2 regions of the Symbiobacterium turbinis genome follow, and region 1 is predicted to be linked to the other one. Evidence: riboswitches for the same ligand, from Rfam matches in the RefSeq annotation. Region 1 holds a riboswitch; the other holds the start of a gene.
The links. A riboswitch is a leader RNA that binds a small molecule or an ion and turns the genes downstream of it on or off. The one in region 1 is predicted to bind thiamine pyrophosphate.
Positions count from the first base shown of each region.

Region 2: linked by a shared signal. The riboswitch ahead of thiT (energy-coupled thiamine transporter ThiT) and the one ahead of thiD (bifunctional hydroxymethylpyrimidine kinase/phosphomethylpyrimidine kinase) in region 1 are both predicted to bind thiamine pyrophosphate.

Region 1 is NZ_AP042433.1:3,098,013-3,112,605, forward strand. Features, by position in the region: gene uvrB (excinuclease ABC subunit UvrB) at 1-1,872, shown strand, start outside; gene ACZ45O_RS14870 (NUDIX hydrolase) at 1,890-2,330, opposite strand; TPP riboswitch at 2,490-2,595, shown strand; gene thiD (bifunctional hydroxymethylpyrimidine kinase/phosphomethylpyrimidine kinase) at 2,683-3,516, shown strand; gene thiM (hydroxyethylthiazole kinase) at 3,513-4,967, shown strand; gene thiW (energy coupling factor transporter S component ThiW) at 4,964-5,491, shown strand; gene hemH (ferrochelatase) at 5,809-6,768, shown strand; gene ACZ45O_RS14895 (DsbA family oxidoreductase) at 6,980-7,552, shown strand; gene ACZ45O_RS14900 (alpha/beta hydrolase family protein) at 7,677-9,278, shown strand; gene ACZ45O_RS14905 (phosphodiester glycosidase family protein) at 9,520-12,300, shown strand; gene ACZ45O_RS14910 (DODA-type extradiol aromatic ring-opening family dioxygenase) at 12,304-13,083, opposite strand; gene ACZ45O_RS14915 (winged helix-turn-helix transcriptional regulator) at 13,208-13,513, shown strand; gene ACZ45O_RS14920 (HNH endonuclease) at 13,595-14,131, opposite strand; partial or broken gene uvrA (excinuclease ABC subunit UvrA) at 14,353-14,593, shown strand, end outside.
Region 2 is NZ_AP042433.1:2,497,989-2,512,581, reverse strand. Features, by position in the region: gene ACZ45O_RS12005 (RNA polymerase sigma factor) at 1-240, opposite strand, end outside; gene ACZ45O_RS12000 (hypothetical protein) at 463-618, shown strand; gene ACZ45O_RS11995 (hypothetical protein) at 686-898, shown strand; gene ypeB (germination protein YpeB) at 1,026-2,435, opposite strand; gene sleB (spore cortex-lytic enzyme) at 2,449-3,138, opposite strand; TPP riboswitch at 3,264-3,370, shown strand; gene thiT (energy-coupled thiamine transporter ThiT) at 3,450-3,998, shown strand; gene ACZ45O_RS11975 (hypothetical protein) at 4,152-4,277, shown strand; gene ACZ45O_RS11970 (hypothetical protein) at 4,316-4,741, shown strand; gene ACZ45O_RS11965 (aminopeptidase) at 4,743-5,669, shown strand; gene ACZ45O_RS11960 (IS1/IS1595 family N-terminal zinc-binding domain-containing protein) at 5,996-7,297, shown strand; gene ACZ45O_RS11955 (hypothetical protein) at 7,730-8,035, opposite strand; gene ACZ45O_RS11950 (fumarylacetoacetate hydrolase family protein) at 8,383-9,147, opposite strand; gene ACZ45O_RS11945 (YceI family protein) at 9,339-9,869, shown strand; gene ychF (redox-regulated ATPase YchF) at 10,036-11,139, opposite strand; gene ACZ45O_RS11935 (Crp/Fnr family transcriptional regulator) at 11,276-11,947, shown strand; gene ACZ45O_RS11930 (cupin domain-containing protein) at 12,220-12,528, shown strand; gene ACZ45O_RS11925 (hypothetical protein) at 12,525-13,859, shown strand; gene ACZ45O_RS11920 (metal-sulfur cluster assembly factor) at 13,875-14,204, shown strand; gene ACZ45O_RS11915 (peptidylprolyl isomerase) at 14,294-14,593, shown strand, end outside.

The DNA of each region.
Region 1 (14,593 bases):
ATCCTGCTCGGGGCCACCGGCACCGGCAAGACGTTCACCATCGCGAAGGTCATCGAACGGGTGCAGAAGCCCACCCTGGTCCTGGCGCACAACAAGATTCTGGCCGCGCAGCTTTGCTCCGAGTTCCAGGAGTTCTTTCCGGAGAACGCGGTCGAGTACTTCGTATCTTACTACGACTATTACCAGCCGGAAGCCTACATTCCCACGACGGATACTTATATCGAAAAGGACGCGCTGATCAACGACGAGATCGACAAGCTGCGCCACTCGGCGACCATGGCCCTGTTCGAGCGGCGCGACGTGATCATCGTCGCCTCGGTCTCCTGCATCTACGGCCTGGGCTCGCCGGAAGACTACAAGGATCTGGCCGTCTCTCTGCGGGTGGGCAACCAGGTGGACCGCGACTACATCCTGCGGCGCCTGGTGGACATTCAGTACGAGCGGAACGACCACAACTTTGTGCGCAACAAGTTCCGGGTCCGCGGCGATGTGGTGGAGATCTTCCCCGCGGGCGCGACCGACCGGGCCATCCGCTGCGAGTGGTGGGGCGACGAGATCGAGCGCATCAGCGAGTTCGACCCGCTGACGGGCGAGGTCACGGGCATCATGAACCACGTGGCCATCTACCCGGCCAGCCATTATGTGGTGGCCGACGAGAAGCGGGAGCAGGCGCTGCTGTCCATCGAGGAGGAGTTGGAGGAGCGGCTGAAGGAGCTGCGCGCCCAGGGGAAGCTGCTGGAGGCCCAGAGGCTGGAACAGCGGACCCGCAACGACCTGGAGATGCTGCGGGAGATCGGTTTCTGCAGCGGCATTGAGAACTACAGCCGGCACCTCACCGGGCGCAAGCCCGGGGAGCCCCCCTTCACGCTGCTGGACTTCTTCCCGGACGACTGGCTGCTGGTGGTGGACGAGAGCCACGTCTCCATCCCCCAGGTGGGGGCGATGTACAACGGCGACCGGTCGCGCAAGGAGACCCTGATCGAGTACGGCTTCCGCCTGCCGTCGGCGGCGGACAACCGGCCGCTGAAGTTCGAGGAGTTCGAGGAGCGCATCAACCAGGTGATTTACGTGTCGGCCACGCCCGGGCCCTACGAGCTGGAGCGGGTGCCGCCGTCGCTGGTCGTGGAGCAGATCGTCCGGCCCACGGGGCTCCTGGATCCCGAGGTGGAGGTGCGCCCGATCAAGGGGCAGATCGACGACCTGTACGCCGAGATCCGGGAGCGGGTGAAGAAGAACCAGCGGGTGCTGGTGACCACCCTGACCAAGCGGATGGCCGAGGACCTGACAGAGTACCTGAAGGAGCTCGGCGTGAAGGTGCGCTACATGCACTCGGACGTGGAGACGATCGAGCGCATGCAGATCGTGCGCGACCTGCGGCTGGGTGTCTTCGACGTGCTGGTCGGCATCAACCTGCTGCGGGAGGGGCTGGACATCCCCGAGGTCTCCCTGGTGGCGATTCTGGACGCCGACAAGGAGGGCTTCCTGCGCGCGGAGCGGTCGCTCATCCAGACCATCGGCCGGGCGGCCCGGAACGCGGAGGGCAAGGTCATCATGTACGCGGACCGGGTGACGCAGTCCATGCAGAAGGCGATCAGCGAGACCAACCGCCGCCGGGCGATTCAGGAGGCGTACAACCGGAAGCACGGCATCGTGCCGAAGACGATCGTGAAGCCGGTGCGCGACGTGATCCAGGCGGTGAAGCCGGCGGAGGACGCCGCGCCGATCAACCTGCTGGATACGCCGCCGCACGAGATTCCGAAGGTCGTGAAGCAGCTGCGGAAGGAGATGATGCAGGCGGCGAAGGACCTGGACTTCGAGCGGGCGGCGGAGATCCGGGATATCATCTTCGAGTTGGAGAAGAAGCGGCGGTAGCGGTGATGAGCCCTGGTTCATGGCCGCAGGATGCAGGCGCGGACCGCCGTCCACGTATGCCGGTTGGATTCCCAGTACAGTTCCGCCTCCACCGCGGGGGCCGGTACCCAGCGCCAGCCGTCGTGCTCCGTCAGGGTAATCCCATCGGCGGTCCCTGGAACCTCCACCCAGTACAGGTCCTTGCGGATGACCTGGTGCGGGAGGTCAAACTCCCACTGGCCTGGAACCGGACGGAGATCCTCAGTCGGCACCCTCAGGCCCGTCTCCTCATAGATCTCTCGGACGCAAGCCTCGCGGGCGGTCTCCCCTTCGCGTATTCCGCCCGTGATGGGCTGCCAGAAACCAGCCGGAAGGTCGGCGCTCGGCGGCTTGTGAAGCAGAAGCACGTCGTCCTCTGCGTTCGCCCTGCGACGGACCACCCAGCATTCGATGCTGTATTGAACCGGTTTACCCGCCACCTGATGGACACCTCCCTGCGACGTCGCTAATTTTTCATATTTCAATCCGCGATTATACAATATACAGTGTCACGCGCAAGATCAGAGGGATCTGTGATCTGTCGGGTTGACATCCTCTTTGCCGCGATGGTACGCTGTCCGCGAAGTTACATATTGGGCTCGGTCCACTAGGGGAGCCTTTTGGCTGAGATCAGGTCATTTGGGACCTGGACCCTTAGCACCTGAACTGGGTAATGCCAGCGGAGGGAAGTGGACGGCCGGCCGTTCTGAGCCTGTGCGGCCGCCTCCACTTCTTCGTGGAGGCGGCCTTTCGAGTTTCGTGAAGACTGCGCACAGAAAGGTGTGATCCATCGTGACCCAACCCCGCGCCCTGACCATCGCCGGCTCCGACTCGGGCGGCGGCGCCGGCATTCAGGCTGACCTGAAGACCTTCACCGTCCTCCAGACGTATGGCACCTCGGTGATCACCTGTGTCACCGCGCAGAACACCCTGGGGGTGACCGGGGTCTATCCGCTCACCCCCGAGCAGGTCGCGGCCCAGCTGGACGCCGTGCTCTCCGACATCGGCACCGACGCGGCCAAGACCGGCATGCTGTACGACGCCGCCATCATCGCCGTGGTGGCCGACCGGGTGAAGCGGTACGGCGTCAGCAATCTGGTCGTCGACCCGGTGATGATCGCCAAGAGCGGACATGCCCTGCTGCTGCCCGAGGCGCAGGCCGCCGTGCGGGAGCTGCTGCTGCCCCTGGCGCGGGTGGTGACGCCCAACCTGCCCGAGGCCGAGGCCCTGACCGGCATGGCCATCCGCACCCGCGCCGACATGGAGGCCGCCGGGCGCCGCCTCCTGCAGATGGGGGCGCGGGCGGCCGTGGTGAAGGGCGGCCACCTGGGCGGCGAGCCGGCCGCCGACCTGCTCATCGCCGCCGACGGCAGCGAGCAGTGGCTGGAAGAGGAGCGGGTGGAGAGCCGGCACACCCACGGGACGGGCTGCACCTTCAGCGCCGCCATCGCCGCCGGGCTGGCCCGGGGCCTGGATCTGCCGGAGGCCGTCCGCCTGGCCAAGGCGTTCATCACCCTTGCGATTCGGAAGGCGCCGGGGATCGGTGCTGGCCACGGGCCCACCAACCACCTGGCCTGGCTGGAGGAAGGGCGCGGGCTGCCGGGAGAAGGGGAGGAGAGGCGATGAAGGCGCTGCCGGAGATGGTCCGGAATCGGCGCCCCCTGGTCCACGCGATGACCAACTACGTGACCATGGACTGGGTGGCCCGGGGGCTCCTGTCCGCCGGCGCCCGGCCGGTGATGGCCCGGGACGGGGCGGAGGCCCATCTGGTCGCCGCGGCGGCCGACGCCCTCGTGCTCAACCTGGGCACCTGGAGCCCCGGGCTGCAGCAGGCGATGCTGGAGGCCGGGCAGGTGGCCTCCCGGCGCGGGATTCCCGTGGTCCTGGATCCGGTGGGCGCAGGGGGGATCGAAACCCGGACCCGCGCGGCTCTGGAGCTGCTGGAGCGGGTGAAGGTGACGGCCATCCGGGGCAACGCCGGGGAGATCATGGCGCTGGCGGGCGAGCAGGGGCTGGTGCGCGGGGTCGACGGTGCGCAGGAGGCGCTCGGCCTGCGGCTGGAGCGGGCGGCCCGGGCGGTGGCCCGGCGCTCCGGCTGCGTTGTGGCCGTCACGGGGGCGGTGGATCTGGTGACCGACGGGCGGCGCACCCTCACGGTTTGTGCGGGTCACCCGCTCATGGCGCAGATCCCCGGGGCCGGCTGCCTGGCGACCGCCCTGGTCGCGGCATCCCTGGCCGCATCCCCGGCCGCACAGGGCGACGCCGCTGCTACCGCACAGGGCGATGTCGCCCCGGCCGTGGACGTGGTGGCGGAGGCGCTCCTCTGGGCCGGGTGGGCCGGCGAGCAGGCAGCGTCGGACGCGCCGGGGCCCGGCAGTTTCGCCCTCGCCTATCTTGACCGTCTGGGCCGGGCCGGTTCCCTGCCGGCAGGGCGGATCGCACCGCCCCTCTCCGAACTGCTCAGCCTGTACGTGCTGGTCAGCGGCGCCACGCCCCCGGAGGTGGTGGAGGCGGTCCTGGAGGCGGGCTGCCGGATGATCCAGTTCCGGGAGAAGCATCTCCCGCTGCCCGCCCAGGTGGAGGCGGCGGGCCGGGTGCGGGAGGCGTGCCGGCGGCACGCTGCGCTCCTGCTAATCAACGACCGGGTCGACTTGGCGCTGGCGGTCGGGGCCGATGGGGTGCACCTGGGTCAGGACGACCTTCCGGTCGCGGCCGCCCGGCGGATTCTGGGGCCGGCCGCGATCATCGGGGCGACCTGCGAAACCGCGGAGGAGGCCCGGATCGCCCAGGCGGCCGGTGCGGACTACATCGGCGCCGGCCCTGTTTACGCGACCCCGTCCAAGGCGGATGCCGGGGAGCCCTACGGCCCTGCGGTGGTCAGGCGGGTGAGCGGGGCGACCCATCTGCCGGTGGTCGGCATCGGCGGCATCGGCATCGGCGGTGCGGCGCCAGTGATTGAGGCAGGCGGCGTCGGGGTGGCGGTGATCTCCTCCGTGGTAGGGGCGCCGGACCCCATGGCGGCCGCCAGGGCCATTCTCGACGAGGTGGAAGGCGCAAAGCGGGGGGTGTTGGCATGAACCGAGTCGAACTGCTGACCCGGATGGCGATCCTGGTGGCGCTGGGCGTCATCTCGTCCTACTTCTCGGCGATTCCGCTGTTCGGGGCGAAGCTGTTTCCCGCGCAGCACGCGATGAACGTCGTTGCGGGGGCCATGCTGGGCCCGGTCTATGGCGGGATCGTCGGACTCGCCATCGCCCTGATCCGCATCATGCTGGGCAGCGGCACGCTGCTCGCGATTCCGGGCACGCTCTTCGGCGTGGTGCTGGCGGGCCTTCTCTACCAGCGCACCGGTTCCCGGCTGGCGGCCATGGTGGGCGAGGTGATCGGCACCGGCGTGATCGGGGCCGTGGCGGCCTATCCGGTGGCGGCGCTGCTGCTGGGCAACGCCAAGGCGGCTGCGGGCGGGATCGGCTTCTTCATCCCCGGCTTCGCGGCCAGCAGCGCAGCAGGCGCCCTGATCGGGGGGCAGGCGCTGGCCTTGCTGCAGCGGTTCCGCCTGATGACGGCGGGCCGCCAGGTTGACGGCGGGCCGTCCGGTTAACGGATGCCGGGGCTGCCACAGTGGGGCCCGCCCCGCAGGGGGCCTTGTCCTGCCTGGTGGGATGCTCTGCCGGTGTTCAACCTACGGCGGCGGATGTATGCGCGCCGTCTGGTGCCCGACTCCCACCTGAACTCTAGGGACAAATAATAGACGCATAATTTAGGAACGTTGACCCATAGGACTGCACGCTCGGGCCGCCTATACTCAGAGTGGAATCACAGGCCCCACCGTTGGCGCGCATTCGCAACCTCCAGCAGGGGCGCACGCTGTACGTCACTAAATATCAACAGGTATGTTTTTTATGGAGGCGCTGCACAATGGAGAAAACGGCGGTCTTGCTCGTCAATCTGGGAACGCCCGCCGCCCCAGAGCCCGCGGCCGTGCGGTCCTACCTGGCCGAGTTCCTGGGCGACTGGTGGGTCATCGACAAGCCCCGGTGGCAGTGGCTGCCCATCCTGCACGGAATCGTGCTGCGCACCCGGCCGCCGAAAGTGGCCAGGCTCTACCGGGAGATCTGGTTGGACGAGGGCTCTCCGCTGATGCACTACTCGCGCCTGCAGCAGGCCGCGCTCCAGGAACGGCTGGACGCTGAGGGCATTCGGGTCGCCCTGGGCATGACCTACGGCGAGCCCTCCGTGAAGTCGGCCCTGGACGAACTGCGCAAGTGGGGCGTTCGCCGCCTGCTGGTCCTGCCGCTCTTCCCGCAGTACTCCTCGACCACGACGGCGCCGATCTGGAGCAAGGTGCAGCAGGCGCTGGCCGACTGGCGCGACATGCCCGAGCAGATCTTCATCCGTGACTTCCCGACCCATCCCAAGTACGTGGGGTTGCTCGCGGAACGGATCAGCGTCTACATCGCGGAGAACGGCGCCCCCGACGCTCTGGTCCTCTCCTACCACGGCATCCCGGTGTCGTATGCTGAGGCCGGCGACGATTACCCGGCCCAGTGCGAGCGCACCACCGACGCCGTGAGGGCGCGCTTCCCCGATCTGAAGGTCGTGCTGGGCTATCAGTCCAAGTTCGGGAACGACCCCTGGCTGGAGCCGGCCACCGACGACGTGCTCGAAGAGCTGGCCCGCACGGGTCACAAGCACGTGGCGATCATGGCTCCCGGTTTCGTCGCGGATTGTATTGAAACGCTGCACGAACTGGAAATCGAGTACGCCGAGGAGTTCGCCGCGGCCGGCGGCGAGCGGTTCGGCTACCTCCCCGCGGCCAACGATCACCCGCTGTTCATCGACTGCCTGGAAGATCTGGTGCGGCAGTACCTGCCGTAGCGCGCCCTGCCGAGTCCGCCGCATGACGGCCACCCTGAGCCGGCACACTATGGCAGGCGCGCCTCCGCCGGCCATTACGGGGCGCGCAGCGCGTACGTCGAAAGGGTACGGCGACCGGCCCGGACGAGGCGCTGTCCGGGCCGCAGGGGAGGAGATGCGCATGGCGATTCGGCTGACCATCTTTTCCGATTTCGTGTGACCCTTCTGCTACATCGGCGAGGGACTCGTCGAGAAGCTGAAGCAGGAGCCCGACCTGCAGCCAGAGGTTACCTGGATGCCCTTCCAGCTGAACCCGGCGATCCCGCCGGAGGGCATGTCGACGGCGGAGTACTTCGGGGGCCGCATGCCGCCGGGCCGCCTGGACATGATGCGCGCCGAACTGAGAGCGCGTGCGGAGACCCTGGGGCTGCCGATGGACCTGCCGGACTTCATCTGTAACACCGGCCGGGCGCACCAGCTGGCGGAATACGCGCGCGCCGAGGGGCGGCTGGACCAGGTGATTCTGCCCCTGTTTCAGGCCTACTTCGTGGAGGGGCTGAACCTGCACGACGAGGCGGTGCTGGCCGAGGCCGCCGAGGCGGCCGGGCTCGACCGCGAGAAGGCCCTCAGTGCGGTGCGGACGGGGTCGTATGCGCAGCGGCTGGATGAGCACCTGGCCCTAGCCGGCCGGTACGGCGTGGGCAGCGTGCCGACCTTCATCGTCAATGACCGGTATAAGATCGTCGGGGCTCAGCCTTACGAGCCCCTGCGCGACGCCCTCCGCCAGATCGCACAGGAGGGATAGACGGAACACTGCGGGCAGCCTTCGGGCTGCCCGCTTTTTTCGACGCAGGGTTTGTCCCTTACCGGCACGAATTCTCTCCCTGTATGCCGATACTGGAAGGGGGAGTTTTGTGCACCTGAAGCGCTTGAATAGTTGGCTGCGACGCTGCCTGGCCGCCGGCCTGCTGGCGGTGATGACCATCGCTCCCGAGGTCGCGTGGGCGGCAGGAGCCGACCTGGTGCCCCTGCGGTTCCTGGCCGAGGAAGTGGGGGCGACTGTGGAGTGGGACGGCGAGACCCGCATCGTCACCCTCGTGACGGAAGATGGCGTGACCGCCACGCTGCGGATCGGCGACACCGAGGCGCTGGTGGATGGAGAGGCCGTTCCCCTCGGCGCCGAGGCTGTGATCATCAACGACCGCACCATGGTGCCCCAGGCGTTCATGGATCTGGTGCTGGGCCTGCCGGTCGCCTGGGATTCTGATGCAAAGAAGGCGGTTGTTGACCCCTACATGCTGAAGGCGTTCCGTCTGGTAAACGCCCTGATGCACAACGACCTGGACGCCGTAAATGCGCAGCTCAGCCCGGCCCTCCGGGAGGCGATCCCGCAGGAGGCCTGGGTGCAGCTGGCCGTCTCCCTGGCGCCGCTGGGTGAACCCGGCCGCCCGCAGGTGTTGGGCGCCGGCGCCACCGCGGTGCACTACAACGTCGATATGCTCGTGGCCTTCACCAACGCACCGCAGAAGGTGATCATCCGCTTCGACGGCGAGGGCCTGGTGGATGACTTCCACATGAACACCTACATGCCGCTCGCGGTGGCAGGCCCCCCTGCGTACGCGGACCCGGCGGCCTTCACGGAGGAGGAGGTCGTGGTGGGCGAGGCCCCCTGGGCCCTGCCCGGTACGCTGACCCTGCCGGCCGGTGAGGGTCCCTTCCCCGCGGTGGTGCTGGTCCACGGCTCGGGCCCCAGCGACCGGGATGAGACGGCGTATGCGGTGAAGCCCTTCCGCGACCTGGCTCACGGCCTGGCCGCCGAGGGCATCGCCACGCTGCGGTTCGATAAGCGCACGTTCGTCCACTCCCAGAAGTTCGGCGTCAACCCTGCATTTACGGTGCAGGAGGAATCGGTGGAGGACGCGCTCGCCGCCGTGCGCCTGCTGGCGGCCGACCAGCGCATTGCCGCCGACCAGATCTACGTGCTGGGCCACTCCCTGGGCGGCGTCGTCCTGCCGCGCATCTTCGATCAGGATGAGGACGGTCTGATTCGGGGCGGCATCGCCATGGCGGCAGCCAACAGCATGCTCGATACCATCTGGGCGCAGAACCAAATCATGGTCGAGACCGGGCAGCTGCCGCCCGAGCAGCTGGTGTTCATCGAGGCGCAGCTGGAGATCCTGCGCGATCCCGACTTCGACCCGGACAATCCGCCCGTGGGCTATCTGTTGGGCACGCCGCACTACTGGCACGACCTGGTGCCCAAGGCGTCGGAGCTGTTGAAGGAGCAGGAGCAGCCGGTGCTCTTCCTGCACGGGGCCCGGGATTTCCAGGTGCCGGTGTCCGAGTACGAGAGCTTCCAGGCCGACCTCTCCGGGAGGACGAACGTCACATTCCAGCTCTTCCCGAAGCTGAACCATGTGTTTACCGAGGGTGAGGGTGAGATCAGCACCCTGGCGGAGTACATGGTTCCGGCCAACGTGCCTGAGTATGTGATCGACGCCATCGCAGACTGGATCAAGTCGATGCCGTAGCCGCGCCGGTCTGGGGTGGCTCCGGATCATATGGACCTGTGGGACCAGGGCCGTCACCGCCCTGGTCCCCTGTTTTTGGCGGGTCTGGCATTTGCGCCCGTGTGGCGCCCGCATGCAGCCCGGTACGGCCACTGGCAACCATTCCCCCCAGTTCCTGCAAGCTTCTGCGGAAACCGGTTCACTCCTGGCACCGTCAAAGGTTACAGGTTACAGAATACCCGTCCAGGAGGAAACCACCTACATGAAGAGGATGGCCTGGCTCATGATCCCGGTGCTGGCGGCGGCCCTGGCGGCGCCCGCCGCCGCGGCGCCTTACGATACTTTCCCCCCGAGCTATGTGAGCGCTCGCCACGAGATCACCCCCGTCGCCCAGGGGCTGACCCTGACCCACTTCGAGCGGCTCTACCCCCACGGTTGGGTGAACGGCTGGCTGCTCACCGCCGACCTGTCCCACCCGACCCTGATCTCCGACGTGCTCACCGCGCCCGGCGTGACCGAGCGGGAGCCGCTGCTGGAGATGGCCGCCCGGGCCGGGGCGGTGGCCGCCATCAACGGCGACTTCTTCGCGATGGGCGGCAGCGGCATCGCCCTGGGCACCGTCGTGCGGGGCGGGGAGTACCTGCAGTCGCCGCTGCCCGACTGGCCCAACGGCGCACTGGTGGGGAAGGACCGCATCGGCCGGCTGGCGACGGTGGCGCTGGAAGGCACCGTCACGACGCCCTACGGCGAGCACCCCCTCACCGTGGTCAACACGCCGGTGGTGCCCGAGGGCGGCCTGGGCATCTTCACCCCGCTCTGGACCATTGACCGGCCCTGGGCCATGGGGGATGCGGAAGAGGGGCGGGAGGTGCTGGTGCGCGCGGGGCGGGTCGTGGCGATCAACGCGCGCGTGAACGGCGACCCCGTGCCGGAAGATGGCTTCATCCTCGTGGGCACGGGCGATGCGGCCAGGTTTCTCGACGCCCTGAAGCCCGGAGATCCGGTGGACGTGTCGTACCGACCCAGCCCGGCGGTGGCGTGGGCCGTGGGCGGGCAGAACCACCTGGTCCGGGAGGGCGCCGTGGTGCCTGACCTAGACAATTCCGCTCGCCGCCCCCGCTCGGCCATTGGCTTCTCCGCCGACGGCTCCCGCATGTACCTGCTTACCGTCGAGGGCGACTCGTCCCGGAGCGCCGGGGCGACCCTGGCTGAACTGGCTGAGCTCATGAAAGCGTGCGGCGCGGCCGACGCGCTGGAGCTGGACGGCGGCGGCTCGGCCACCATGGTGGCCCGCCGCCCCGGCGAGCCCCTGAGTGTGCTCAACCTCCCCGCTGCGGCTCAGCGGCGCATTCCCAACGGCATCGGCCTGTTCGCCATGCCCGGGTCGGGGCGGGCGCACCACCTGCAGATTGACGGCGATCCGCGGGTATTCCCCGGGCTCTCCCGCACGTTTGCGGTGCGGGCCTTCGATGAACAGTACGAGGCTGTAGACGTGAAGCAGCCCCGGTGGGGGCTGCAGGGGCCGGGCGCGATGGCGCCGGAAGGCCGGTATACGGCGGTGCAAGGGGCCGGTTCACAGCCCGTGGCACCGGGCGCGAAGGCAACCGTTACGGTTTCGGCGGAGGGGTTGACCGCAGACCTGCAGCTCCGCGTGCTGGGGCCGCTGGCCCGGATCGAGCCGCAGGTCCCGGGCGGCCTGGCCCTGCTCGATGAGGGCGGGCGAACCTTCACCGTCGTCGGCTACGATGCCGACGGCTACAAGTCGGTGATCGACGCCGCCGATCTCGACCTGGAGTACGACGAGAACCTCGTCCGGCTTGAGCGGGAGGGCAGCGCCGTGCGGGCCGTCCCGGTCGCAGCGGGCTCCGGGCTGATCACCGTATCGGTGCAGGGGCACAAGGCCGTCATTCCCTTCGTCTCCGGCATGCGCACGACCCCTGTGGAGGCCCTGGCCCAGCAGACCTTGTGGACGTTCGAACGCCACCCTGCGCAGGTAATCGGATCGGTGGCCCCGGCAGCGGGTCCCGACGGCGGCGCTGCCGTGGCTCTGCACTACACCTTCGGCCCTGCTGAGGGGAACCGGGCCGCCTACCTGCAGGCGGTGACGCCGATCCCCCTGCCCGGCCGGCCCGACCGTATCGGGCTGTGGGTGAAGGGCGACGGGCAGGGGGCCTGGCTGCGGGCCGTACTGCAGGACGCGGCCGGCGCCAGCCACACGGTGGACCTGGCCCCGGCGGTGGACTGGACCGACTGGCGATACGTGGAGGCGGCGGTGCCCACCGGCGCCGCCTACCCCCTGAGCCTGTACCGGATCTACCCGGTGGAAACCGACGCCGCGCGGTCCTACTCCGGCACGCTCGCCTTCGCCCACCTGACGGTGAAGTCGGCCCTGCCGATGCCTGAGGTCCCGGAGCCCGAGCCCGAAGGGCCTGACGCCATCCTGAACCCGGCCGCGCCCGCCGGTGAGGAGAGCTGGTCCTTTGCAGTGCTGGCCGAGCTGCCTCTGGCAGCGCCGGAGATCGCCGTGCAGGAGGCCCTGGAGGGCAGTCCGACGTTCTTCCTGGTCAGTGCCGGGCTGCGGGAGCCGGTGCGGGCGATTCTGGCGGACCTGGGCGCGGCGGACATTCCGGTATATGAAATGACGCCGCCGGCGCGCTACTTCGACGCCGGCGGGGTGCGGTTCATCCTGTTGGGCACGGGTCAGGGCGGGCTGCGGTCCACCGCCTTCCACCAATGGGAGGGGCTGGATGCCCTGCTCTACCTGACCGAGCAGGCCACGGCGATCCGCCAGGTGGTTGTGGTGGGCGGGGAGAGCCCGCTCCACTTCGCCGACACCCGGGAGGGGCAGCTCCTGCAGGAGCGGCTGACGGCCTTCGAGGAGCGGTCCGGGAAGGCGACCGCCTACCTGAGCGCCGACGGCGTCATCCCGGCTGTGACCCGGGTGGAGGGCATCCCGTACATCAGCGCCGGCACGCCCCGGGCCCCCCGGCTGTTCACCGTCGATCCGACGCCGGGGAACCCGTGGATCAGGCTGGCGCCATAGGAATCAGCCCCCGAACTGCCAGAGGGCGTGGCTGAGGTTGCCGTAGCGGTAGCTGCGGTGCAGCTCCCGCACGGTGCGCTGGTCGTCGGCCGCCCCGAGTGCGTAGAAGAGCGGAATGAAGTGTTCGTTGCCCCCCGGCGGCACCGCGAGACGGGCGCCGGGGGCTTGCTGTTCGTAGTCGAAGAGCGCCGGCAGGTCCCACCCGGCGATGCGCTCCAGGAGCCAGTCGTCGAAGGCGACGGCCCAGGCGTCCGCCTCCGGCGGATCGTCCCAGCGAATCGTGCGGAAGTTGTGGATGGTGCCGCCGCTGGCGAGGATCATGACCCCTTCGCGGCGCAGCGGGGCCAGGGCCTGGCCGATGCGGTACTGCTCCGCCGGCGGCGCCCAGGGGTTCACCGACATCTGCACGACCGGCACGGTGGCCTCGGGGTAGATCAGCTTCAGGGGCACCCACGCCCCGTGGTCGAGGCCCCGATGCCGGTCCACGTCGAAGGGAACGCCCGCTTCCTTCAGGAGATCGGCGATGCGCGCGGCCGTGGCGGCGTCGCCCTGCGCCGGGTACTGCATGCGGTACAGCTCCGGCGGGAAGCCGCCGAAGTCGTGGATGGTGCCATAGTAGGCCACGTCGCTGATCATCTGCGGGTCGGTCTCCCAGTGTGCGGTGAACACCACGATGGCGCGCGGGCTGTATTGCTCGCCCAGCGCCCGGAGGGCGCGGGTGTACTCGTTCTCTTCCAGGGCCAGCATCGGCGAGCCGTGTGCAGCGAAGATCGCAGGCTGCATGGACAGCCCTCCTTTTTTCGATTTCGGTTAGCCTGCTTACGATTTGTAACTAAGTATATGAAGGGTAGTTGCTGTTGTCAAGGGAACTCCTTCTGTTATAATACGAACGAGGAGGTGATGAGCCATGGCTGATTTCCAGCTCTGCCCGAAGTTCGAGCGCGCCATTCACCTGCTGGGGAAGCGCTGGACGGGCCTGATTCTGTGGACGCTGCTGAGCGGCCCGAAGCGGTTTTCCGAGATTGAGTCGGCGATTCCCGTGAGCGGGCGGCTGCTCTCCGAACGGCTGAAGGAGCTGGAATCGGAGGGGCTCGTCACCCGGGAGGTCTTTCCCGAGGTGCCCGTTCGGGTGGTTTACTCCCTCACGCCGAAGGGGCAGGCGATGGAGCCCATCCTGGCCGCCGTCCAGCAGTGGGCCGAGGACTGGGGCTGAGCGTCCACAGCACAGAAATGCAGGCCGGGCTGGCAGCCCGGCCTGTGTGCAATATTAGAGGAGAAGATCCGTGGAGCCACTTCAGTAGAGCGACTTCCGGCTGACGGGCTCCGCCTGGAGCAGCCGCACCAGGCGGGCGTACCGGAAACGCGCAGCCGGGCCCGACTGGTCGGCGGGCACCGGCTCCGGGTCGGCCAGCGCGGCGGCGCTGGCGGACAGGTGGCGGCCCGACAGGATCAGCTCGGGAACGGGCGCCGGGCGGCCCATCTGGCGGGCGAACTCCGCAGCGTCCATGTCGCCCCGCCGGCCGTTGCACTCCTCGCAGGCGCAGATGCAGTTGGCCATGGTCGTGCGCCCGCCCTTGGACCAGGGGATGACGTGGTCCATCGTGAAGCCCGGCCGCCCGCACCAGTAGCAGGTGTAGCGGTCGCGGGCCAGCACCTTCAGCCGGATGTACCGGTAGGCGAAGGGGTCGAAGCGCAGCCGGATGCGGCTGCGGCCGATCCACTTGGCCCGGCCCAGCCTGACCTCCCGGTCGGCCACCTTGCGCCTGCAGGGGGTGAGGGTGCGCCCCCGGCTGTCAATCACTTCGATCAGATTCGCGTCTGCCGTATCCATACCTCCATGGGGCACCACACGTCTCGCCCCCTTCCATTAGTCTGGCCGCGTCCGGGGACGCAAATCCTCCCGCCCGGACGCTAACCCTTATATTATAGCACAGAACCGAACATACGCGGTGTTGCAAACAGGCGTTCGGCGGGGTATGATTTACCTGGCGCCACACGCGCGCCTGCTGTGGTAAGATCTAATGTTGAGACTGCTGTGGGGGGCGTTTGGTTGTGTCAAAGGACCGGCTCGTGATCAGGGGTGCACGTCAGCACAACCTGAAGAACATCGACCTGGAGATTCCCCGGGACAAGCTGATTGTGTTCACCGGCGTCTCAGGGTCCGGAAAGTCGTCCCTCGCGTTCGATACCATCTACGCGGAGGGCCAGCGGCGCTACGTGGAGTCGCTGTCTGCCTACGCGCGCCAGTTCCTGGGCCAGATGGACAAGCCCGACGTGGATTCCATCGAGGGGC
Region 2 (14,593 bases), 600 kb from region 1:
CAGCTTGACCAGGATCTCCTGGACGGCGTCCAGCGCATCGTGATGGTTCCCCAGCATCCGGTAGGACAGGCGGTACAGCCGGTCCTCGTAACGCCGGACGATCTCCTCAAACGCCTCCTGATCCCCCGCCAGGTAGGCGGCAACCAACTCTTCGTCGGTGGGTACGGCAACAGGCTGCGGCCGCTGATCGGGCATCCGGGCGACCGGCACCTCAGACAGTGCTGCGTTGGATACAGCCATTCTGAAAAAGCCTCCCCTCATCACGAGACCTCTATGTAAGGCTGGTAAACATCGTTTGTTGTGATTAAACTTTACCACAGGAGTTTGCTCCGAGTCAACAGGGTTTGCTAGAAGAAAACCTGACTTTTTCAAGGCTCAAGTATAAGAACTATGAATACCTATTGACCACGCCGATATCCCGCCGGCTTTCAGGGGCAGACTAGGTGCGGGAGGTGCATGCGCATGAGCGATCAGCCACAGGGCTGCACCGGCGAGCGGTGCAAGGTTCCGGGTACGTACAGCTGCACCGCCGGCGTCAAGCAGTATTACAACGAAGGCGACGCTTTCGGCCCCTGCCCCCAGACCGGAAAGGAGACCCGCTGGGTGCGCGTGACCTGAGCCGAGGGGCGACCGCCCGATACCGGGCGGGACTCCGGGGGAGACTACGCGCGGGAGGTGATCACACATGAGTCCCGACCCGCGCGTGACGCCCACCGGCGATCTTGCCCCCGACAACCCGGCCATGGGCCGGCTCACCATTGACCGGCTGGGCATGGAGGTGGCGACCGAGCTGGGGATTGATCCCCACGGCATCGCCGCCTTCGGGCTGAACCAGGATCCGACCCTTCGGCAGCATGAGGCCGGGACGCACAGCCCCAAGTCGCGCAAGAACCCCTGAGGCTGCGGCGCTGCCCCTTGATCGGGGCAGCGCCGCAGGGTTCGCAGGGCACGGGGGTGCCGGCAGCGGGGCATCTGCACTCCGTTCGCGGGGCGCTGCCGCACCGCCCGTGGGGCGCCGGCGCCTCTTACAGCGTGAAGGTCCCGCCGTCAGTCTCGATGAGCTGGAGAATCTGCTCCTCCGCTCCCGTTTCCGCATTGACGTAGACCAGGAAGATGTCCTCGCCCATCCGGCCCTGGAACTCGTAGGTGAGCACCTCGCCGGTGCCCGCAAGGTCGGGGATCAGGGCCAGCTGCACCCGGCTGACTTCCAGTTGGGGGTTCAGCCGGCCCCGCGCCTCCTCGGCCGTGAGGCGCGGCCGTGGCAGGCTGCGGTGGCGGTGATGGGTCAGGAATTGGCGGGCGTCCAGCCCCAGCACCTCGCCGTTGTCCAGGGCCACCTTCACCTTGGCCTGGTCGGGATAGATGATCACGTCGCCCTGCCTGTAGGCGTAGGCGACGAAGGCGACGCCATCCTGGATCTGCGCGAAGGTAGGCACCATGTCCGCGTAGCCCACCCGGGCCAGGTATTCCTGCCCGATGGCGCGGGCCCGTTCCAGGTCCAGCGCGGGCCTGCCCAGCGCCCGCCCGTTCAGCACCTCCAGCAGGTGGCCGCCCCGTTGGGTGAGGGACACGGTGGCCGTGTAGGCCTGACCGCGGCTGTTCGCCGGGGCGAGGCGGAAGGAGTAGGCCGGCAGGTTGCCGCCGCTCTCCACCACGTCCACGACGCGATACGCCGACGAATCCGGCAGGATGGCGGCCAGCCGCTGCCCGGCCTCCTCCCGGGTCACGGGCGGGCCGGTCAGGGCCGGCGGCATCTCGCTGACGTGATCCGAGAACGGGCCGTTATAGATGAAGGTCGGCATCTGCTCCACACTGGTGGCCAGCTGGGCCCAGCCGCCGTCGAGCAGGGCGGCCATGGCCGCGCCCTCTGCGGCCGCCGGGTGCAGCAGGTTGCGCTCCGGCAATCGGAACAGGGTGCGCAGGGAGAGCTGCGCGGGCTGGTGCCAGCGGAAGCCGCCCCGGTTGTAGTGGGTCAGCATGGTGCCCAGCTGCTCCCGCAGAGCCGTGGACGCCTCTCGCAGCCGCGCCAGCTCAGCCCGTTCAGCCTCCGTCATCGGCCGGCCGGCGGCCTCGTCCCGCAGGAGCGAGTAGGAGAAGTCGCCCACCTGCTGCAGGAACTTACCGGTGGTGGACGAGACCTCGGTAGGGAGCGGGAGGGAGGAGAGGGCGGTCACCGCGGCCGCCGCATGCCGGTGGACGTCGGCCATGTAGCGCATGTTCTGCCGCTCGCTGCCGGTGGCCAGCCCCTTGCCCAGCAGGGCCTGAATCTGCTCGACGTGGTGGACCATGTCGACGAAGCTGCGCTGCCGCTCTGCCTCCAGGGCGTTGGCCAGCAGCCGGTTGTGCTCGTTCAGGTGCGCGGTCCAGGCCGACCACACGGCGACGGCCAGTGCGGCGAACACGCTGACGCTCAGCCAGGTAACGACACGACGCATGGGCATGCCCCTCTCACTTGGCGAAGACATGGTTGCCGATCTGTTTGATGATGGGCCGCGACCAGATCCACTGGCTGGTGGCCTTGGCCGGGTTCCAGAAGAAGAGGGCGCCTCCGGTGGGGTCCCATCCGTTCAGGGCGTCCTGCGCAGCCCGGACGGCGCTCTCGGTGGGCGGGGTGTACACCGTGCCGTTGGTCACCGATTCGAAGGCGTGGGTCTGGTAGACCACGCCGGCAAGGGTGTTGGGGAATCGCGAGTCCCGCATGCGGTTAAGGATGACCGCGGCCACGGCCACCTGTCCCTCGTAGGGTTCGCCCCTGGCCTCGGCCGACACGACCCGGGCCAGCAGGTCGCGGTCGCCTGCCCGGGTTCCAGCGGCGGCCGCCGCCGTGGTGGGGGGGCCACCCCAGTAGCCCAGGGCCACCCAGGTGTCCGGGCCGACGATGCCGTCCGCCGCCAGCCCGTTGCGGCGCTGAAAGAGCGTGACGGCCTCATAGGTGAGCCGGCCGTAGATGCAGTCCACCGCGCCCTGGTAGTACCCCCAGGCTTTGAGCCGGCGCTGGGCGAGGCAGACGTCGTTGCCCCTGCTGCCCCAGCGCAGGGTAGCCCTGGTCTGAGCGCCCGCCCTCCAGGGGAAGGAGAGGAACAGGAGCACGGCGAGCATGAGCGCTGCCAGCGTGCGCTTTCCCGTCCGCTTACCCATCCGGTGCAGCCTCCCGTGACGATCTTCCTGTGCCATCCTAACTTGCCACCCGTTGGGCCGGAGTATGCTTGGGGATTGCCACCTGAGGAGGGCGGCAGTATACTTAAGGCAGCATCATACTGGCCGAGAGCCGCTAGGGGAGCCGTTGCAACGGCTGAGAACCGGGGTGAACCCCGGGACCCTCCAACCTGATCCGGGTAATACCGGCGTAGGGAAGCGAGCCTCGCGGACACTTGCGCCGCAGCTCGCTTGGCTGCGGTTTTTTCGTGCCACGAGATTGCGAATACTGAGCGTGCGCGGAGGTGTCCGGAATGTCTGATACCCGTCTTCGTCTTCGGCGGCTGGTGGAAACCGCGATGATGATCGCCGCCGCGGTGGCGCTGTCGTACGTGAAGGTGTGGGAGATGCCGCAGAGCGGCTCCGTCACCCTGGGTTCCATGGTGCCGATCCTGCTGGTGGGGCTGCGCCACGGCCTGGGCTGGGGCGTGACCGCCGGTGTGCTGAACGGCCTGATTCAGTTCTGGCTTGACCCGTACTTCTACCATCCGGTGCAGGTGCTCCTGGACTACCCGATCGCCTTCGGCGCCCTGGGCCTCGCCGGGCTGGCCCGCGGCCACTCCCGCTGGGCGGCCGCCTGGCTGGGCAGCCTGGCCATCGCCGGGCGGTTCGTGGCGCACACCGTCGCGGGGGTGGTCTTCTTCGGCCAGTTCGCGCCCGAGGGCCAGAGCCCTCTGGTCTACTCGCTGATCTACAACGGGTCCTACCTGCTGCCTGAGGTCGTGCTGAGCGGGCTGCTGCTGATGGCCCTGCTTCCGGCCCTGGAGCGGGCCCTGCCGGCCCGGGTGGGCTCCGCGCAGTAGCGCCGGGCCGGAGGCGGCGGCGCTCCGGTGCCCGGCGCCGGCTTGGCGGCGGGGTTCTGGCACCCGGCGCGGGCGGCACCCCCGATTCCCGGACGCTCCCCGCTACGTCATAATCATAATGAGAGGCGTACGTCAGGGGAGGTCGCATGCAGAATGCGGGTACGGCTCAATCCCGGTTGGGTGGTGGCCGTGGCCATCGCGGTCGTGTGGGCGGGCGTATGGCTGGTGGGGTACCTGGCCGGGTTCTCGGGTGAGCCCGAGACGTTCCTGGCCCCCTAGGTACCGGGGTGCGGAGAACACGGAAAGAAGGTTGATTCGTGGAAGGACAGGAGCGCTTCGCAGAACCCGTGGTCTACCTGCCCACGGAGGCGGGAACGGCCATCGGGCCCGACGGCCGCAAGCTGGTCTTCTTCACGGTGCCGCCGCTGGAGTTGATGATCAAACAGGTCCTGGCCGCCCAGCCCAAAGAGTACTCTTACCGCTGGGGGTATCATCCGGGGGAGCGGCTGCACGTGCTGCTCTTCGGCTGGCCCACGGGCCACGGCGCCGGGCTGGCGATCCCGGAGGGCGTGGGTGACGGCATCCTCAACTTCATGCTGGGCACCAGCGACCTCTATATTACCGCGGAGCCTGTTGGTGAGCGGCTCAGCGGGCGGGTCACTCCGGAGGTCATCGACGAACTCCGCTTCGGCGTGACGGTCCACCTGCCCGACGTGAAGTTCAAGCCGGAGGGCTGGGAGTGACGTGACTCTCCGGTGGACTGAGACGGTGCTGGGGCACAGCCTGGGACTGAGGCCCGGCGAGCGGGTGCTGATCCTGGCGGATCGGCAGCTGCAGCCGGCGGCCGAGGCGCTGACCGAGGCGGCCCGCAGGATGCAGGCCGGGGAAGTGGTGCATTGTGCGCTGCCCGAGCCCGGCCGGCTGCAGGTGGTGCCGCGGTCGCTTGCAGCCGCGGTGGCGGCGGCTGATGTGGTCATCTCCCTGCGGGCAGAGCTGCGGCTCTCCGTGGAGGACGCGGCGATACGCGCCGCCATGGATGCCTTCCGCCGGGCCGGGCGCGGCCGGTGGGTTTCGCTGGCCCAGGTGGAGGTGGAGACGCTGGAGGCGGCGCTTTCCCCGGGGCTGGAGGAGGTCGCGGCCCGTGCATCTGCCCTCGCCGGGCGGATGCGCGCCGCAGCGGGGGTGCGGCTGACTGCCCCCGGCGGCACCGACCTGCGGGTCTCTTACGAGGGCAGGCCCGTCCTGGTCGACACGGGGCAGGTGAGGGAGGCCGGCGCCGTGGGCAACCTGCCGGCAGGCGAGGCTTACGTGGCCCCGCACGAGACAGGCGTCGACGGCCAGCTGGTGGTGGACGTGGCACTGGGCGACATCCCGCTGGACCAGCCGGTCACGCTCACCTTCCGGCGCGGCCGGGTGATGGAGGCCACCGGCGGAGAGGCGGCAGCCGAACTGCGCCGCCGGCTGGGGGACGATCGGTGGGCGTGGACCGTGGGCGAACTGGGCCTGGGGGTCAACCCGCACATCACGCCCAGCGGCCGGGTCGCCCTGGCGGAGAAGGCGCTGGGCACAGCCCACGTCGCCCTGGGCGGCAACCTCGCCTTCGGCGGGCGGAACCCGGCTCCCACGCACTATGACTGCGTGATCGCCTCGCCTACAGTGGAGTTTCTGTAGCGTGCAGCGGCCCGCCCCTTCGGGGGCGGGCCGTGGCTGTGGGCAGGGTCGGTGTGCCCCCTCTGGCGGCCAGCATCCGGTCTGTTCGTGGTGGCTGTGGGTGGGGTCGATTTGCATCCCTCTCGCGGTCAGTATCTGTTCTGTTCGTGTGGACTGTTGGGGCGGTGAGCAGCGCCTGAAGCTGCCTCACCGCTCTCGTTGTAACACCGGCGCACTTGTCAGCAGAGCTGCCGACTCAGCCTGCCAAAATCAATCACCCCTGTGGATGAACCCGTCGGGCTGGACGACGAACCGCTGTTCGGATATAATGGTAATAGAATCCAGACATGAGAGGTGCTGCCATCATGTCGGCGGAGTCCTTCAGCCTGTCCGGCACTGGCGCAGCGCAGCTTCCCCCGCCGCCCTTCAGTGCGCAGGATGGCTTCATAGAGGCGCCCGCCGGTACGCCTGAAGCATGCAAGGGGCCCGTAACCGTGAAGCCCGCCACACGCGGGGATGCGAATCAGGGGACGGCTTCGGTCACGGGTCCGGTGGAGGTCCATGGCGCAGCCCCGACGGAGCAGAGGCGTTGCCCTGCGTGCGGGGGAGACCATGTGGTCAGGCACGGCAGTTTCCGCATGGCCTCCGGGCAGCGGGTGCAGCGGTATCTCTGTAAGATCTGCCGGCGCACCTTCAGTCCCAACACGGGCACCCCGGCGTATCGCATCCGCAAGCAGGAGCAGTGGCGCGAGATGATCGAGCTGCTGGCACACAGCCTGCCGCTGCGCCAGGTCGCATCCCGCCTGGGCATCGCCCTGTCCACGGCCTTCCACTGGCGTCACCGCGCGCTGGCGGTTCTGGGCGCTCGGCCACGTGAGAAGCTGAGCGGCGACGTCAGGGTTGAGACCTTTCACGTAAAGTACTCCGAAAAGGGCAGCAGGACCACCAACGGCCCCGGCAGTTGGGGTTACTGGAACATTGTGCGCAGGGGAATTGGCCCGGGAGGGCCCACCCGCCCTGGCCTGGCCCCTGCCGGCCGCAACCGGTTCCAGTTGCTGATCGACGGCAGGCCGGTGAACGTCATGGTGGCCGAGACCGACAGCGGATACGAGTTGGGCATCTTGGGGCAGGGCAGGCGCACCCCGGAACTGATCGGCCCGGGTCTTTCCGGGATGGTCCGGCCGGGTTCTCGCGTGTTCGCCTTCGGCGGGAAGGAGTACGAAAAAGCCTGCGCGATGTTGGGATATGCACACTGCGATGGGTTCGCCGCTGTGAGGAAATTCACCGCCACGGAAGCGCAACCTGGGGAAGCGTGGGCCGGGGAAGCGTGGGCCGGGGAAGCGCTGCACGGGCCAGAGTTGGGGGAGGCCCATGCCCGGCGGACCGGTACCGGGGAGCCCGGTGCCGGGGAGACCGATGCCGGCGAGCCCGATGCCGGGGAGACCGGTGCCGGGGGCGAGGCGAGCGTCGGCCCGATCCGGTTCCCCAATCTACCGACCTGGTGGCTCCGCCGGTTCCGGGGCGTCGCCACGAAATATCTGGACCGTTACCTGGCTTGGTTCCGGGACATCGTGAGGATCGTGGAGTATCCGGACGGCGCCAACATCGCGCCGGTGGATGGCCGCGTCCTCCTGCGTAATCCCGTATAACGCCCCACGTACGGTCCCACGTACTGAGGTCCGCGGAACTCGCAGACTCACGGCTGTTGCCCGTGGGTGGGCACTGACGCGCCGGCACTACGTCGCCTCGGGGAAGTGACGAGCCAAAAAAGCAGATGTGGCTGCACGTGCTGCTATCGATCCGTTTGCAGCGCGGGTTCACACGCGACTTGTTGCTCCCAGCCCGGCGGGATCTTGGGAGCGTCAGTTTTCGCAGAACGATGGTGTCCCACCACTAACACTCTCTGCGATCATAACCGATAAGATCGGACAGGTGAGGGCGGTCCCCCGGCAGCAACAGCCACTGCGAACAGAGCGAATAGGGCAAACAGAAACATGCTCACGGCCCCGGCGGTGCCGCGGAAAGGCCGAGGGCCCGCCCGTCCAGGGGCAGGCCCTCGGCTGTGCCTTGCAGTCACACGTTCAGGCGCGCTCTTCACCGGCTTCACCTGCGTCGGCTTCGGCGGTGCCGGCCTCCGACGCGCCGGATTGCTCTGCCACGTCGAGCACTTCCGCCCTGGGCTCGGCGGGGCCGAACATCCCCGCGTGGCCGAGCCCGGATCTCATCGACGAGGGTTCCGCCGGGTGGGCCTCAGCGGGCTCGGGTCCCGGCAGGTCGATGGCGATGGGCAGCTCCCGAAGGAGCATCCCGGAGATCTGCAGGAGGCCTTGGATGGCAGGCACCACGCTGTTCAGGGCGGGCTCGATGACCGCCATCCATTCCACCACGACCGGTTCGGGGGCTGGACCCCAGCCAGGCGATACGTACAGGCCGTGCGGCGCGGAGGGGTGCAGGACCGGAGAGGGTGGCTGCCAAGCCGGGCCTGGCGGGGGACCGGCAGGGAGCTGCCAAGTCAGGCCTGGCGGCATGCCGGCAGGGGGATGCCAGGCGGGGCGGCCCATCGGCGGTGGATAGAAATGGGACATCGGCTTCACACCTTCCTCGGGGGTCTGCCTCATACTATGGAGCGACCCGCCGCAGGGGTGTGGGCTCACGCGGGGTGGTGCGAGCTCAGACCCGTAGGGGTGTGGGCTCACGCCAGGTGGTGCGAGATCAGGCCCGGAGGGGCGTGGGTTCAGATCACGGGGTTGGCGAGGGTCCCGATGCCCGGGATGTGGATTTCGATGAGGTCGCCGGGCTTCATGGCGCCGACGCCCTTCGGGGTGCCGGTCAGCACCATGTCGCCGGGCATGAGCGTCATGATCTGCGAGAGGTAGCTGAGCAGCTTGGGCACCGGGTGGATCATCAGCCGGGTGGAGTCTGATTGGCGGACCTCGTCGTTGCAGGTGAGGGTGATGTGCACGTCGGACGGATCGATGCCTTCCGTCACCAGGGCCGGCCCGCAGGGGCAGAAGGTGTCGTATGATTTGCCCCGGCCGAACCCGAAGGCGCCGTCCGCCTTCTGCGCGTCGCGGTTGGATACGTCGTTGGCGATGGTATAGCCGAATACATAGGAAAGAGCCTCTTCCTCGGCGGCGTTTTTCATCCGCTTCCCGATCACCACGGCCAGTTCGGCCTCCCAGTGGACGGTGGCCTCCCGGTCCGGGACCTGAATCGCCTCACCGGGTCCGATGAGCGCCGAGGGCGCCTTCAGGAAGAACATGGGGCGCTCCGGGGCGGCGTTGCCCAGTTCGGCGGCGTGCTCGTGGTAGTTGCGGCCGATGCAGACGATCTTGGAGGGCGCCACCGGCGCCAGGAGCTGGACCGATCCCATAGGCACTGTCCGGCCGGTGGGCCGGCCGCCCTCGTACGGGGCGCCGTCCAGTTCGTGAACGACCTCATCCACCTGGCGGCCCCAGCGGGGCGCGGCATCGTCAGTCACAAAGCGAATGTAGCGCATTGAACTCTGTGCTCCTCTCCTGGCAGGAATGTGGGCCGTCGCGAAACCCCCAGCGGGTTCTTCTGCGCGCCGCCTGCAAATCCTCCGACCAGATTCGCCAACTTACCCGTACCTACTTACCCTTCGTCACCAACTAACAATATAAAAGGCACGGGCGCACACCGGCCGAATTTTTGGGGAGGAGACAGCTTATGGGAAAGAGCGTCTGGGTAATTGACAATTCGCACAGCCTGGCTGAGTTTTCGGTGAAGCACATGATGATCGCGACGGTGAAGGGCCGCTTCACGCAGGTGGAGGGCCGCATTGAGGTCGACCCGGAGGACATCACCGGCGCCGTCTTTGAGGGCAGCGTGGCGGTCGCATCCATCAACACCGCCGACTCGGCCCGCGACGACCACCTGCGTTCGGCCGACTTCTTCGATGCCGAGAATCACCCGACCCTGACCTTCAAGAGCACGAAGGTGGAGCGGGACGGTGACGGCTATAAGATGACCGGCGACATGACCATCCGCGGCGTCACCAAGCCGGTCACCTTCGACCTGGAGTTCGAGGGCACCGGCAAGGACCCGTGGGGCAACGAGCGCATCGGCTTCTCGGCAACCGCGAAGATCAACCGCAAGGACTTCGGCCTCACGTGGAACGCGGCGCTGGAGACGGGCGGCGTTCTCGTGGGTGAGCAGGTGAAGATCGAGCTGCACCTGGAGGCCACCAAGCAGTCCTAAACGGCGGCCGTTGCCGAAGAGCGGTCCGGCGGCCGATTTCGTGACGGCAACGCTATCGGGGCTGCCCAGAGAGTCAAGAGTTGACTCCGTGGCAGCCCCTTCCTATACGCCGTTATGAAAACACGCACGACACCGATGACGTGACTGCACCTGGCCCCAAGCAAGCCTACACGTTAAAGCGGAAGTTGACCACGTCGCCGTCCTGCATCACGTACTCCTTGCCCTCCAGGCGCACCTTGCCCGCCTCCCGGGCCGCGGCCATGGAGCCGGCGGCGACCAGGTCCTCGTAGGAGACCACCTCGGCGCGGATGAACCCCCGCTCCATGTCGGAGTGGATCTCCCCGGCCGCCTGCGGCGCCTTGGTGCCGCGGCGGATGGTCCAGGCCCGCGCCTCCGTCTCGCCGGCGGTGAGGAACGAGATCAGGTTGAGCAGGTGGTAACCGTGCTTGATGACCCGGTCAAGCCCGGACTCCGCAAGGCCCAGATCGGCGAGGAAAGCGTCCCGCTCCTCGTCGGGCATCTCGGCCAGCTCCGCCTCGATCTTGGCGGAGATCGGCACGACCTCGCTGCCCTCCCGGTCGGCGAGCTCCTTTACCCGCGCCACGGCCGGCACGACGAAGGGATCTGCCACTTGCTCCTCCGCCACGTTGGCGATGTACATCACCGGCTTGGCGGTGATGAGGTGCAGCTCGCGCAGCACCTTCGCCTCCTCGTCGTTTTCGATGGCCACGCTGCGGGCCGGCCGGCCGGCCTCCAGGGCCTCCTTCAGCCGGGTCAGCAGGCCGTACTCCACCCGGGCCTCCTTTTCGCCGGCCTTCGCCGCCTTTCCGGCGCGCTCGTACCGCCTGTCCACCGTCTCCAGGTCGGCCAGAATCAGCTCCAGGTTGATCACCTCAATATCGGAGATCGGGTCGACCCGGCCGCTGACGTGGGTGACGTTGGGATCCTCGAAGCAGCGCACCACATGCGCGATGGCGTCGACCTCGCGGATGTGATGCAGGAACTTGTTGCCCAGCCCCTCGCCCTTGGACGCGCCCTTCACGATGCCGGCAATGTCGATGAACTTGATGTTGGTGGGCACGATGCGTGCCGAGTTGAACATCTTCGCCAGCACGGGCAGGCGGGCGTCCGGCACCTCGACAACGCCCACGTTGGGTTCAATGGTGCAGAATGGGTAGTTGGCAGCCTCCGCGCCAGCCCGGGTAATTGCATTAAACAACGTCGATTTGCCGACGTTGGGCAGGCCCACAATGCCGATCGAGAGTCCCATGGAAAGCCCTCCTCTTGCAGACACCTTAACGATTATAATGGATGGGGATTGAGGCTGCAATTGCGGGTGGAAGGGGAAAGTCCGCCCGCTGTCGTACTTCGTCAATCTGGCCCTTTCCTCAGGAGGTGATCCCTGCGTGACCGATCTGGACTTCCTGCGGAGCCTTGCGCTCTTCGAAGGATTGTCGGACGAGGAGCTGGCCCGGATCGCCGCGATCGCACGCGAGCGCCACTACCGCAAGGGAACCATCCTGTTCAACGAGGGCGATCCCGGTGAGGCCATTTACTTCATCAAGAAAGGCCGCGTCCGGGTGTCGCGGCTGGCGGCCAACGGCCAGGAGCAGGTGCTCCGGATCTGGGGGCCGGGCCACGAGGTCGGCCTGGTGGTCCTGGCCGACAAGGCGCCGTACCCGGCCACCGCGCAGGTCACCGAGGACTCGGTGCTGATCGTCTTCAGGGTGGACGACCTGGTCCGGATCATGCCCGAGAGCCGCAAGCTGGCTTCCAATGCCTTTTGTCTGGTGGGGCGGCGGCTCCGGCTGGCCCGCGACACGGCCCACGACCTGGCCGTGCACAACACCCACGGGCGGCTGGCTAACCTGCTGCTCCGCATGGCGGAGGAGCAGGGCAGCAACGTCATCACCCTCGGCATGACCCATCAGGAGATCGCCGGGATGATCGGCACGAGCCGCGAGACCGTCACCCGGGTGCTGGGGGACTTCCGGCGCACCCGGTGCATCGTGGTGCATGGGGAGTCGGTGATCATCCAGGATGAGCGCAAGTTGCGGGAGTGGATGGGCGAAACATAAGTGAGCGCCGCAGACAGGCGAGCGGCGCCACTGAGTGAACGGCGTGTCAGACTGAACGGCGTGACAGAGTGAATGGCGTGTCAGAGTGAATGGCGTGACAGAGGGAGCGGCGCGACGGAGTGAGCGGTGCGACTGAGCGAGCGGGCGGCGTGGATGCGCCGCCCGCTCCCGCTTTGGTGACGGATGTCACACCGAACGAGCGCGATGCGGCACGGGCGCGCCCGCGCGGGCGCGGGTAGACTAGAGGAAACCACCAAGAGGAGGGATCGGGCATGCAGGTGCAGCTGATCCGGCCCCGGAAGCCGACGGCCGGCGGGGTTTCCGTGGAGATGATTCACAGCTGCCAGGATATGCGGGTCATGCTGCTTCAGTTGTGCCCGGGCGGCGAGGTGCCCGCCGCCACCAGTTCATCCAGCGTCAGCCTGCAAGTGGTGAGCGGCCGCTGCGAGCTGGTCGCCGGTTGCGAGTGGGTCAAGGCCGGGGCCGGCACCATCTGGTTCTACCCGCCGGGCGAGCCGTTCGGCGTGCGGGCCACCGATGAGCCGGCCACCGTGCTGGCCACCTACGCGCCGCGGCCATGAGCGGGCCCCGGAAGCGCGCGGCCAGCCCGGGCGCGCCCCAGATCATAGATCCTGCCAAGTCGCCGCCGCTCTATGTGCCCATCGGCATGGTGCTCGCCGGGCTTGTGGGGCTGCTCGCACTTCAGGCGCTGATCATCTACAAGGCGCCCATGATCTTCGGGCCCTTCCGGTTCAACCCTGCGGCGCTGGCGGCCGTGCACCTGTTCACCCTGGGCTTTGCCACCAGCGTGATGGTCGGCGCCTTCCACCAGATCACCCCGGTAATGCTGCTGGGGCGTCCGGTGGAGGGCCGGTGGGCCCTGCTGCAGGGCGCCGCTTACCTGGCCGGCAGCTGGTCACTGGTGTGGGGGTTCTACCACTCCGCGGGGCCGTGGATCACAGCGGGCGGCACGCTGGTGGTGCTCGCCCTGCTCGTCTTCGCCTTGCTGGTCGTCAGGGCAATGCGGTCTGCCACACAGTGGACCGTCGCTGGCCGCTTTATGGCGATGGCTCTGTCGTTCGTGCTGGGCACGGCGATCTGGGGCCTGGTTCTGGCCTTCAACCTGCGGTTCGGCTTCCTGCCCAACAGCCTCGACTACTCGCCGCTGGGGGCGCACGTGCTGGTCGGCCTGGGCGGCTGGTTTATGCTGACGATCTTCGGCGTCTCCTACCAGTTGTTCCCCATGTTCGCGCTGACCAACCGGCCCGGGGGCGCCTCGGGCCACATCGTGCTGGGGCTACTGGCTGCCGGGCTCTGGAGCGCGTTCCTGGCCCTGCTCCTGCACCTGCCGGCGCCGGTGACCGCCGCCTGCCTGCTGGTCGCCGCAGCCGGTACGGTGCGCTACGCCGCCGACTTCTTCGGCATGATGCGGCAGCGCCGGCGCCCGGAACTCGACCTCTCCATGCGCTACGGGGTGACGGCCCTGGCCTTTCTGGCGCCGGCCGCAGCCCTGCTGCTCCTCAGCGTCTGGCACCGTCCCCTCGCCGTGCCCGGGGCCTGGCTGTTCCTGATGGGCTTCGTGGCCACGATGATCCTGGGCATGCTCTACAAGATCGTGCCGTTCCTCGTCTGGCACTTCCTGATGAAACACCGGCGCACGAAGACCCAGCGGCTGCCCAAGCTGGACGAGATGTTCTCGCAGGGGGCCGCGAAAGCCGGATACCTCTCATGGACGGCCGGGGTGCTGCTCACCGGGCTCGTGCTGCTGGGCGGCGCCCTGGGATGGTGGGACGCCCCGGGCTGGTGGGAGGCCCGGTATCTGGCGCGGGGGAGCGCCATACTAAACCTGATCGGCAGCCTGCTGTTCACCGGCACCATCCTCCAGGTGCTCCGGGCCAGGCCGCTGGACTGAAGGGAGCGATTCGGGATGGGAAACCTGAACGGAGCCAACAACGAAGCCGACAAGGCCGCACTCGCACGGACCCTGCTGCGCAACGTCTTCGACCCCGAGATCGGCATCAACATCGTGGACCTGGGCCTCGTTTACGAAATAAAGGTGGATGAGCAGAACCGGTGCCGCGTGCTCATGACCTTCACCACCGCCGGCTGCCCTGTCGGGGGCCACCTGGTGAACGAGGTCTACGAGGCCCTGAGCGTGCTCGATTTCGCAGACGTCAAGGTCGACGTCACCTTCGATCCGCCCTGGACGCCGCACCACATGTCGTCCGAGGCCAAGCGGCAGCTCGGCTGGCAGTGAGCCGCATCCGCGGTTGGCAGCGGGCGTGAACTGCGTTACCATACGAATGGTGGCTCTGTTTGAAGCATGCACTGAAGGAGCGTGGCACGTTGGCAAGCGAGAGTAACCGGGCGACGATCGTCCTGTTTGTGGTGGCCACCCTGGTGGTGGCCGGGCTCGGCGGCTACTTCGTGGGCAGCAGCACGCAGCGCCCCGGCGCGGACAGCGATGTGGTGGCGACGGTCAACGGCGATCAGATCACCCGTATGGAAGTGCACGAGAAGTTGATGGAGTATTACGGTACGGTGACCGTTGACGACATGATCCTGACCCGCCTGGTGGAGCAGGAAGCCGCGAAGGCCGGCGTTACCGTGACCGATGCCGAGCTCGAGTCGGAGGTCGAGGCCTTC